3 regions of the Streptomyces sp. NBC_00028 genome follow, and region 2 is predicted to be linked to each of the others. Evidence: riboswitches for the same ligand, from Rfam matches in the RefSeq annotation. Region 2 holds a riboswitch; each other region holds the start of a gene.
What was found. Region 2 has a riboswitch for thiamine pyrophosphate ahead of thiC (phosphomethylpyrimidine synthase ThiC). Riboswitches for the same ligand answer to the same signal wherever they lie in the genome.
Positions count from the first base shown of each region.

Region 1: it holds a riboswitch for thiamine pyrophosphate, as region 2 does, so the genes downstream of both, OG885_RS13660 (thiamine ABC transporter substrate binding subunit) here and thiC (phosphomethylpyrimidine synthase ThiC) in region 2, are expected to answer to the same signal.
Region 3: it holds a riboswitch for thiamine pyrophosphate, as region 2 does, so the genes downstream of both, thiO (glycine oxidase ThiO) here and thiC (phosphomethylpyrimidine synthase ThiC) in region 2, are expected to answer to the same signal.

Region 1 is NZ_CP108293.1:3,143,667-3,146,934, reverse strand. Features, by position in the region: gene OG885_RS13670 (alpha/beta fold hydrolase) at 1-610, opposite strand, end outside; gene rlmN (23S rRNA (adenine(2503)-C(2))-methyltransferase RlmN) at 738-1,844, shown strand; TPP riboswitch at 1,894-2,001, shown strand; gene OG885_RS13660 (thiamine ABC transporter substrate binding subunit) at 1,998-3,065, shown strand; gene OG885_RS13655 (ABC transporter permease) at 3,125-3,268, shown strand, end outside.
Region 2 is NZ_CP108293.1:5,160,551-5,163,818, reverse strand. Features, by position in the region: gene thiC (phosphomethylpyrimidine synthase ThiC) at 1-1,698, opposite strand, end outside; TPP riboswitch at 1,691-1,880, opposite strand; gene OG885_RS23195 (YibE/F family protein) at 2,279-3,268, shown strand, end outside.
Region 3 is NZ_CP108293.1:7,285,169-7,288,436, forward strand. Features, by position in the region: gene OG885_RS32765 (thiazole synthase) at 1-50, opposite strand, end outside; gene thiS (sulfur carrier protein ThiS) at 54-254, opposite strand; gene thiO (glycine oxidase ThiO) at 251-1,411, opposite strand; TPP riboswitch at 1,409-1,520, opposite strand; gene OG885_RS32780 (hypothetical protein) at 1,573-1,923, shown strand; gene OG885_RS32785 (NAD(P)/FAD-dependent oxidoreductase) at 2,013-3,176, shown strand; gene OG885_RS32790 (Rv2175c family DNA-binding protein) at 3,253-3,268, shown strand, end outside.

The DNA.
Region 1 (3,268 bases), 2.0 Mb from region 2:
CGCCGATGAGCAGAAGCACCGGTGAGGTCAGGCCGCGCAGGTCGTCCGCGGCCCAGGGCAGCGGGGCGTGGGCCGCCGCCGAGACCTTGCCGAGGAAGGTCTCGAAGTGCTCGGGGTGCGGGGCGACGGCGGCGTACCCGGCGGCCATGTCCTGGAAGTCGGCCTGCGTGGGTAGCAGCGGCGAGGTGTAGTCAGGGGCGCGGATCTCGTCCCGCATGCCGTCCTGGGTGTACGGGGCGGAGACCAGCACCAGACGGCCGACCCGGTCCGGATGCCGTACCGCGATCTCCAGCGCGGTCAGCCCGCCGAGGCTGTAGCCGAGGAAGTCCGCCTGGGGGACGCCGAGCTCGTCCAGCAGGGCGACGACGTCGGAGGCGAGGTGCGGGACGGTGAGGTCGCGATCCGTGTCAGCGGTGTGGCCGTGCCCCTGGAACTCGGGGGCGATGACCTGACGGTCGGCGGACAGAGCGGGCAGCACGGCGTCGAAGGACAGCCCGATGGTGGTGGCACCGCCGTGCAGCAGCACCAGCGGGCGGTCGTCGCCGTGGGCGGCGCCATGGATCTCGTAGTACATCTCCAGGCCGTTGACCTTGGCGTAGGGCATCGTCATCACTTTCGGTATCCGGGAGGCGGGCGTATGGCAGGAAGACCCTTCCCGCGCTGTGAAGTCATCGGTCACCCTCGGTGACGGGCGGGGGCCAGGGTCACTCCATTCGATCTGCGACACTGGTACAGCCATGCCTAAGCCCGGAGAACTTACTTTCGTCGCCCCCCGCGGAGCCAAGAAGCCGCCGCGGCACCTTGCCGATCTCACGCCCGCCGAGCGCAAGGACGTCGTGGCCGAGATCGGTGAGAAGCCGTTTCGTGCCAAGCAGCTCTCGCAGCACTACTTCGCGCGGTACGCGCACGATCCGGAGCAGTGGACGGACATTCCGGCCGGCGCTCGCGGCAAGTTGCAGGAGGCGTTGCTTCCTGAGCTGATGACCGTCGTACGGCATCTGTCGACCGACCAGGGGACCACGCGCAAGACGCTGTGGCGGCTGTTCGACGGGACGCTCGTCGAGTCGGTGCTGATGCGGTACCCGGACCGGGTGACCATGTGCATCAGCTCGCAGGCCGGGTGCGGGATGAACTGTCCCTTCTGCGCCACCGGACAGGCAGGGCTGGACCGGAATCTGTCCACCGCCGAGATCGTGCATCAGATCGTCGACGGGATGCGGGCGCTCAGGGACGGGGAGGTGCCGGGCGGGCCCGCGCGGCTCTCCAACATCGTCTTCATGGGCATGGGCGAGCCGCTCGCCAACTACAAGCGGGTCGTGCAGTCGATCCGCGCGCTCACCGACCCCGCCCCGGACGGGCTCGGGCTGTCGCAGCGAGGGATCACCGTCTCGACGGTCGGGCTGGTGCCCGCCATCCACCGGTTCGCCGACGAAGGCTTCAAGTGCCGGCTCGCCATCTCGCTGCACGCGCCCGACGACGAGCTGCGCGACACCCTCGTCCCCGTGAACACGCGGTGGAAGGTGCGCGAGGTGCTCGACGCCGGGTTCGAGTACGTCGAGAAGAGCGGGCGGCGGCTCTCGATCGAGTACGCGCTCATTCGCGACATCAACGACCAGGCCTGGCGTGGGGACCGGCTCGGACGGCTGCTGCGCGGCAAGCCCGTGCATGTGAACCTCATTCCGCTGAACCCGACCCCGGGCTCCAAGTGGACCGCCTCGCGGCCCGAGGACGAGAAGGCCTTCGTCGAGGCCATCGCCGCGCACGGTGTGGCGGTGACCGTCCGGGACACCCGGGGGCAGGAGATCGACGGGGCCTGCGGTCAGCTGGCGGCAGGCGAACGGTAGTCTGACCGTCGTAAGAACACCTTCATAGCTGTCAGAACATCTTCATATTCGTATCCGACAGGGGAGCGCCACAGCGCTGAGAGTGCGGCCATCGGGCCGCAGACCCTCTGAACCTCGCCCAGGTCATTCTGGGTAGGAAGTTCGGTCATCACCGTGAGTAGCAAGAAGTACTGTGCTGTCGTCGTCGGCCTCGGCCTGGTCGCGCTGTCCGCGTGCGGGTCGTCCGACGAGGGCACCAAGAGCGAGTCCAAGACCGTCACCCTCGTCAGCCACAACTCGTGGGCCGTGTCGAAGAGTGTCCTCGCCGCCTTCGAGAAGGAGTCCGGCTACAAGGTCAAGGTCCTGGAGGACGGCGACGCCGGGCAGGCCGTCAACAAGGCGATCCTGACCAAGGACAACCCGCAGGGCGACGTCTTCTTCGGCGTCGACAACACCCTGCTGTCCCGGGCGCTCGACAACGGGCTCTTCCAGTCGTACGAGGCGAAGGGCGCCGGCACGATCAAGGCCGGGTACCGGGTCGACGGGGACAAGGTCACGCCCATCGACACCGGCGACATCTGCCTCAACTACGACAAGGCCTGGTTCAGCAAGCACAAGCTCCAGCCGCCTACGTCGTACGACGATCTGGTCAAGCCCGCCTACAAGGACCTCCTCGTCACCGAGAACGCCTCCACCTCCTCGCCGGGGCTCGGGTTCCTGCTCGGGACCGCCGCCAAGTACGGCGACGACGGGTGGGAGGCGTACTGGACCAAGCTCAAGGCCAACGGCGTCAAGGTCGTCGACGGCTGGGAGCAGGCCTACAACGAGGAGTTCTCCGGGTCCGCCGGGGGCAAGAAGGCGAAGGCCGACCGGCCGCTCGTCGTCTCGTACGCCTCCTCGCCGCCCGCCGAGGTCATCTACGCCGACCCGAAGCCCTCGACCGCGCCGACCGGCGTCGTCGACGGCACCTGCTTCCGGCAGGTCGAGTACGCGGGACTGCTGAGCAACGCGAAGAACAGCGAGGGCGGCAAGGCGCTCATCGACTTCCTCCTGACCAAGCAGTTCCAGGAGGACATGCCGCTCAACATGTTCGTCTACCCGGTGGTCGAGGGCGCGGCCGTGCCCGCCGAGTTCACCAAGTACGGTCCCGCCGCCAAGGATCCCGAGACCATGGACCCGGCGAAGATCGCCGACAACCGTGACGACTGGGTCAAGTCGTGGACCTCGCTCGTACTGAAGTAAGCGGTACCGGAGTAAACGGTCGTCCTTCGAAGAAGGGCGCTGCGGCTCGGCTCGGCCTCATGGTCGTCCCCGTCGCGTTCTTCGCGCTCTTCTTCGCCTGGCCCGTCGCCGCGATCGTCGCGCGCGGGCTCAAGGCGGACGGGAGTTGGCAGTTCGGGCGGATCGCGGACGTGCTCGCGCAGTCCGACATCCGGCACGTCCTG
Region 2 (3,268 bases):
GATGCTCTGGCTGATCTTCATCGAGCAGAACTTCGGGCCGCACATCGAGCAGAAGTGGGCCGTCTTGGCCGGCTCCGCCGGGAGGGTCTCGTCATGGAACTCCCGGGCCGTGTCGGGGTCGAGGGCCAGGTTGAACTGGTCCTCCCAGCGGAACTCGAAGCGGGCGTCCGACAACGCGTCGTCCCACTCCTGTGCGCCAGGGTGTCCCTTGGCGAGGTCCGCCGCATGGGCCGCGATCTTGTAGGTGATGACGCCGGTCTTCACGTCGTCACGGTTGGGCAGGCCCAAGTGCTCCTTGGGCGTGACGTAGCAGAGCATCGCAGTGCCCCACCACGCGATCATCGCGGCGCCTATGCCCGAGGTGATGTGGTCGTACGCCGGGGCGACGTCCGTGGTCAGCGGGCCGAGCGTATAGAACGGAGCCTCCTCGCAGATCTCCTGCTGAAGGTCGATGTTCTCCTTGATCTTGTGCATCGGGACATGCCCCGGGCCCTCGATCATGGTCTGAACGTTGAAACGCTTGGCGATCGTGTTGAGTTCCCCGAGCGTCCTCAACTCCGCGAACTGCGCCTCGTCGTTGGCGTCCGCGATCGAGCCGGGCCGGAGGCCGTCACCGAGCGAGTACGTCACGTCGTAGGTGGCGAGGATCTCGCACAGTTCCTCGAAGTTCTCGTAGAGGAAGCTCTCCTTGTGGTGGGCCAGGCACCACGCCGCCATGATCGACCCGCCGCGCGAGACGATGCCCGTCTTGCGGTTGGCGGTCAACGGCACGTAGGGCAGCCGCACACCCGCGTGGACCGTCATGTAGTCCACACCCTGCTCGGCCTGCTCGATGACCGTGTCCTTGTAGATCTCCCAGGTCAGTTCCTCGGCACGGCCGTCGACCTTCTCCAGCGCCTGATAGAGCGGCACCGTGCCGATGGGGACGGGGGAGTTGCGCAGCACCCACTCGCGCGTGGTGTGGATGTTGCGGCCGGTGGACAGGTCCATGACCGTGTCGGCGCCCCAGCGGGTCGCCCAGGTCATCTTCTCCACCTCTTCCTCGATGGAGGAGGTGACCGCCGAGTTGCCGATGTTGGCGTTGACCTTCACCAGGAACCGCTTGCCGATGATCATCGGCTCGATCTCCGGGTGGTTGACGTTGGCCGGGAGCACCGCGCGTCCCGCGGCGATCTCCTCCCGTACGACCTCGGGCGCCACGTTCTCCCGGATGGCCACGTACTCCATCTCGGGCGTGATCTCGCCGCGGCGCGCATACGCCAGCTGGGTCACCGCCTCGCCGTCACGGCTCCGGCGCGGCAGTCGGGGGCGACCCGGGAAGACGGCGTCGAGGTTGCGCAGATTGCCGCCGCGCGGCGAGGTGTGCTTGATGCCGTCGTCCTCGGGACGGACGGGGCGGCCCGCGTACTCCTCGGTGTCGCCGCGGGCGATGATCCAGTTCTCCCGCAGCGGGGCCAGGCCACGGCGGACATCGGTCTCGGCCGCTGGATCGGTGTACGGGCCCGAGGTGTCGTACAGCGTGACCGACTGCCCGTTGGTGAGGTGCACCTGTCGGACCGGCACCCGCAGGTCGGGGCGCGAACCCTCGACGTACGCCTTGTGCCAGCCGATGGACTTCCCGCTCTCCGTGGACTCTTCGCCCTGAATGGGCTGTTCGTCCTGGCTGGAGGCAGGCGTGCGTGCGTCCTTGATGGTCATGAGACCTACTCCCTACGCCGGCATTACCCGGTAACAGGTTCGGCGGTCGACGCAGCGGCTTCCGTCCGCCGACGTTTCGTGGGGAACGTCACTCACTGGTGACGACGTTCCACGTGAAACATCGCTGGGACGAAGGTCAGCGCCCTCTCAGCCCGGTGCTCCGAGCTCCCGCGTGTACAAAGGTGCCTCCACGCTAGCGTCAATTCGGGCGCGGTGAACAGAGGGCCCCTGCCGTTCTTGCGATGATCGGTCGGTGACCACGACACCTCAGCCCCCGTACCCGCCCGAGCCACCCCGTGGCCCCGGCAGCAGAGGCGAAGCGCCTGGCACCGGGGGCGGGCGCCGGCCCGGGAGCGGAGGCGCGGGCGACGCGGGCAGCGGCGTCGGCGGCAGGACCGGGCATGGTGCTGGGCACGGTTCCGGGTACGGCCCCCAGCGCGGATCGGACGACTGGAGCGGGCCCGCAACGGGCAGCTGGAACACGCCTGGACCGGGTGACTGGAGCAGGCAGGGTCCCGGCACGGGCGGCCCGGTCGGAGGCGGTCCCGCCGTCGGTGGCCCGGGGCAGCGCGGTCCCGGCATCGGTGGCGGCGGAGGTCAGCGCGGACCCGGGCCTGGCGGCGGTCACGACGACCACCGCGGCCAGCACGGCCAGCACGGCCAGCACGGCCAGCACGGCCAGCACGGCCAGCAGAGCCACGACCACGATCACGGCCGCGGCGCCGATGTCGTACACCGGCACGGCACCGGCTCAGGCCCCGGCGGCGGTGACGGTGAGGGTGGAGGTGGTGGCGCCGGAGGGAACGGCGGGAACGGACACTCGCACGGCCACAGTCACAGCCACGGCCCGGCCGCCCCCGTCTCCCAGCACCTGCGCAAGGTCATCGCGGCGATCCTCATCCCGTTCGGCGCCGCCGTCCTGGTCGGTCTCGCCGTGCTGTGGCCCGGGGGCGCGCCCGCGCACGAGCGCACCGGCGTCGGGTTCGACCGGCAGACCCAGCAGGCCACGGTCACCAAGGTCGACAAGGTGAGCTGCAAGTCCGTGAACGCCTCGGGTGGGACCCCGACCGGCGACACCTCCACCGCGGAGGGCTCCTCCGCCCAGCAGGAGGCCGACGGCACCTGCAAGAAGGCCACGATCCGAGTCGACACCGGCAAGGACAAGGGCCGTACGTTCACCGAGATCGTGCAACCGGACCAGTCACGTCAGCTGGACGAGGGTGAGAAGGTCGTGGTCGCCTACGAGCCTTCCGCGCCGAAGGATCTTCAGTACTCGGTCACCGACGTCAACCGCAGGTTCCCCATGGCGCTGCTCGCCGGGATCTTCGCGCTCGCCGTCGTGGTCGTCGGGCGGCTGCGGGGCGTCATGGCGCTGGTCGCGCTGGCCATCAGCTTCCTGATCCTCAACTTCTTCATCCTGCCCGCGATCCTGCAGGGCTCGAACCCGCTGGTCGTGGCAGTGGTCGGGGCGAGCGCCATCATGCTGATCGCGCTGTATCTGTGCCACGGGCTGTCGGCGAGAACCTCCGTGGCGGTGCTCGGCACACTGATCTCGCTGGTGCTGATCGGC
Region 3 (3,268 bases), 2.1 Mb from region 2:
AGCCGGGACGAGTACGTCGTACCGCCGAGGACGAAGGGATCGTCGGCCATGGGTCAGCCTCCTTGGACGGCGGTGAGGACCTCGACGCGGTCCCCGTCGGAGAGGGGCGTCGACGGCCACTGCGCGCGTGGGACGACGGTTTCGTTGAGGGCGGCGGCCACCCCGGAGGGCGCCGGGGTGAGGGCGCGCACGACGGCGTCGAGCGCCGTGCCGGGAGCGAACCGGCGCGGCTCCCCGTTGACGGAGATGTTCATGCGGGCTGCTCCGTGAGGTGTTTCGTGAACCGCAGGGGAGTGAAGGGGCGGGCCTCGTCCGGGAGTTCACCGGCGGTGAGGGCGTGCGCCAGCGCGTCCCCCGTGACCGGCGTCAGCAGCACCCCGTTGCGGTAGTGGCCGGTGGCCAGCAGCAGCCCCGGCAGCTCGGTCGGGCCGAGCAGCGGTGCGTTGTCCGGGGAGCCTGGGCGCAGACCCGCGCGGGTCTCCGTCAGCGGCAGCTCGGTGATGCCGGGGACCAGCTCATGGGCGTCGCGCAGCAGCTCGTACACCCCGCCCGCGGTCACCGTGGTGTCCCAGCCCAGCTCCTCGCTGGTCGCCCCGATCACCAGCTCGCCGTTCTCGCGCGGCACCAGATAGACATGGCTGCCGCGCACCACGGCCCGCACGGTCCGGCTCAGGAACGGCGCGTAGCGCTGCGGCACGGTCAGCCGCAGCACCTGGCCCTTCACCGGGCGGACGGGCGGAAGCACCGCGTCGGGGACACCGGCCAGCCGACCGCTCAGGCTTCCGGCGGCCAGCACGACCTGGCCCGCGCCCAGCCGCGTACCGTCGGTCGCCGTGATGCCGGCGGCCCGGTCCCGTACGACGTCCAGCCGCTCGGCCCAGTCACGATGGAACACGACACCGGCCCGCTCACAGGCGGCCAGCAGCGCCCTGGTCAGCCGCCGCGGGTCGATCTGGTGATCGCCGTCCACCCGTAGCCCACCGCGCACACCCGGCGCGAGCATCGGCTCCAGACGCCGGCACTCCCGCCCGGACAGCCACTCGGACTCCAGGCCCGACTGCTGCTGCAGTGCGTGCAGTTCGCGCAGATGGGCGCGGTCGTCGGCGTCCAGGGCGACGGCGAGCGTGCCGCAGCGGCGGTAGCCGAGGTCCAGCCCGGTCAGGTCGGTCAGCTCGGCCGCGAACTCCGGATAGCGGCGGGCCGAGGCCAGGTTCAGGGCGAGCAGGGTCTGCTCGCCGTAGTGGAGTTCGGTGACGGCGGCCAGCATGCCGGCCGCCACCTGGGCGGCCCCGCCGCCCGGTTCGGGGTCCACGACGGCCGTGGCGAGACCGCGCTGCGCGGCCCGCCAGGCCGTGACGAGGCCGATGATTCCGCCCCCGACGACGAGGACGTCTGACGTACGTGAGGACATGGGCGTCCAGCCCCTCCCTTCGCCGGCATGACCCGGATCAGGTTCGTACGGTCGGAGGCCGCCAGCCTCCCTCTCAGCCCGGTGCGTCCGGGCTCCCGCGAGTGCTCTACGTTGGCCACCCTAGCTCTTGGATTTGCCCTTTTGTAAGGAGGCCCACTGTCATGGCCCGCTCGCTGGACGGCCTCGTCCTCGCCCCCGTCGCCGACCAGGCCCCAGGTCAGGTGGGTGCTCGAACCCGGTTCAGCTACCACGAGAAGGACGGCGAGATCTGGGCCGAGTACGCGGGCGGCGACGTCGTCCGCGGACATCTCGTCGGCACACGGGAGGGCGACCGGCTCGACTTCCGGTACGTGCAGCTGAAGCAGGACGGGACGACGTCCTCCGGGCACTGCGTGTCCGCCGTCGTGGAACTGTCCGACGGGCGGGTGCGGCTGGAGGAGAGCTGGGAGTGGGAGTCGCAGCCCGGCAGCGGGACCAGCGTTGTGGAGCAGGTCACTGTGCAGGACTCCTGACTGACAAATTGTCAGGTGTCTATGGTGATCAGGTGAGCGACGAGACGGATACCGAGGCGCGGCGGCGCGTGGTCGTGGTCGGCGCGGGCATGGCCGGCGTACAGACCGCGGTGGCCCTGCGCGAACAGGGCTTCGCCGGCACCGTGACCCTGATCGGTGCGGAACCCCATCAGCCCTACGACCGGCCGCCGCTGTCCAAGGCCGTGCTGCTCGGCAAGGCCGAGGGCTCCGCCTTCGAGGTCGACTTCGAGGCGTTCGGCATCGAACTGCGCCTCGGCGTGGAGGTGCTGGGCGTCCGCGCCGGCGACCGTGAACTCGACACCGTCGGGGGCCCGGTGCCCTACGACGTCCTGGTCCTCGCCACCGGCGCCGAACCGATCCGGCTGCCCGGCGCGGAGGGCGTCCCCGGGGTCCATCTGCTGCGCACCCTCGACGACGCCGAGCGGCTGCGGCCCGTACTCGCCCGGCAGCACGACATCGTGGTGGTCGGCGCGGGCTGGATCGGCGCCGAGTTCGCCACCGCCGCGCGCGACGCGGGCTGCGCGGTGACGGTCGTCGAGGCCGCCGACCGGCCGCTGGCGGGCGCCCTGCCCGCCGAGGTGGCCATGCCGATGACCGCCTGGTACGCCGACGCGGGGGCCGCACTGCGCACCCACGCGCGCGTGGCGCACATCGAGCCCGGCGAGGTCGTCCTCGACGACGGCTCCCGGCTGCCCGCCGACGCCGTCGTGGTCGGTATCGGCGCCCGCCCCGCCACGTCCTGGCTGTCCGGCTCGGGCGTCGACCTCGGCGCGCACGGCGAGGTCGTGGCCGACGCCGGGCTGCGTACCTCGGTCGAGGACGTGTACGCCGTCGGCGACTGCGCCTCCTTCCCCTCGGGGCGCTACGGCGAGCGACTGCTGGTCCACCACTGGGACAACGCCCTCCAGGGCCCGCGCACGGTCGCGGCCAACATCATCGGCGAGACGCCGTCGGTCTACGACCCGGTGCCGTACTTCTGGTCCGAGCAGTTCGGCCGTTTCGTCCAGTACGCCGGCCATCACACGTCCGCCGACACGGTCCTGTGGCGCGGGGACCCGTCAGGGCCCGCCTGGACGGTCTGCTGGCTGCGCGAGAACCGGCTGGTCGCGCTGCTGGCGGTGGGCCGGCCGCGGGACCTGGCGCAGGGGCGGCGGCTGATCGAGGCGGGGACGGAACTGGACCCGGAGCTGCTGCCGGATCCGGGGAGGCCGCTGAAGGCGGCGGTGGCCTAGCGGAAATGTCGCGGTAGGGGCCGTTTCGGGCGGCCCCGGCTTCCGACTGTCAGTGCGGGATGGCAGGCTTGATTCCGTGACCGAGATTGACG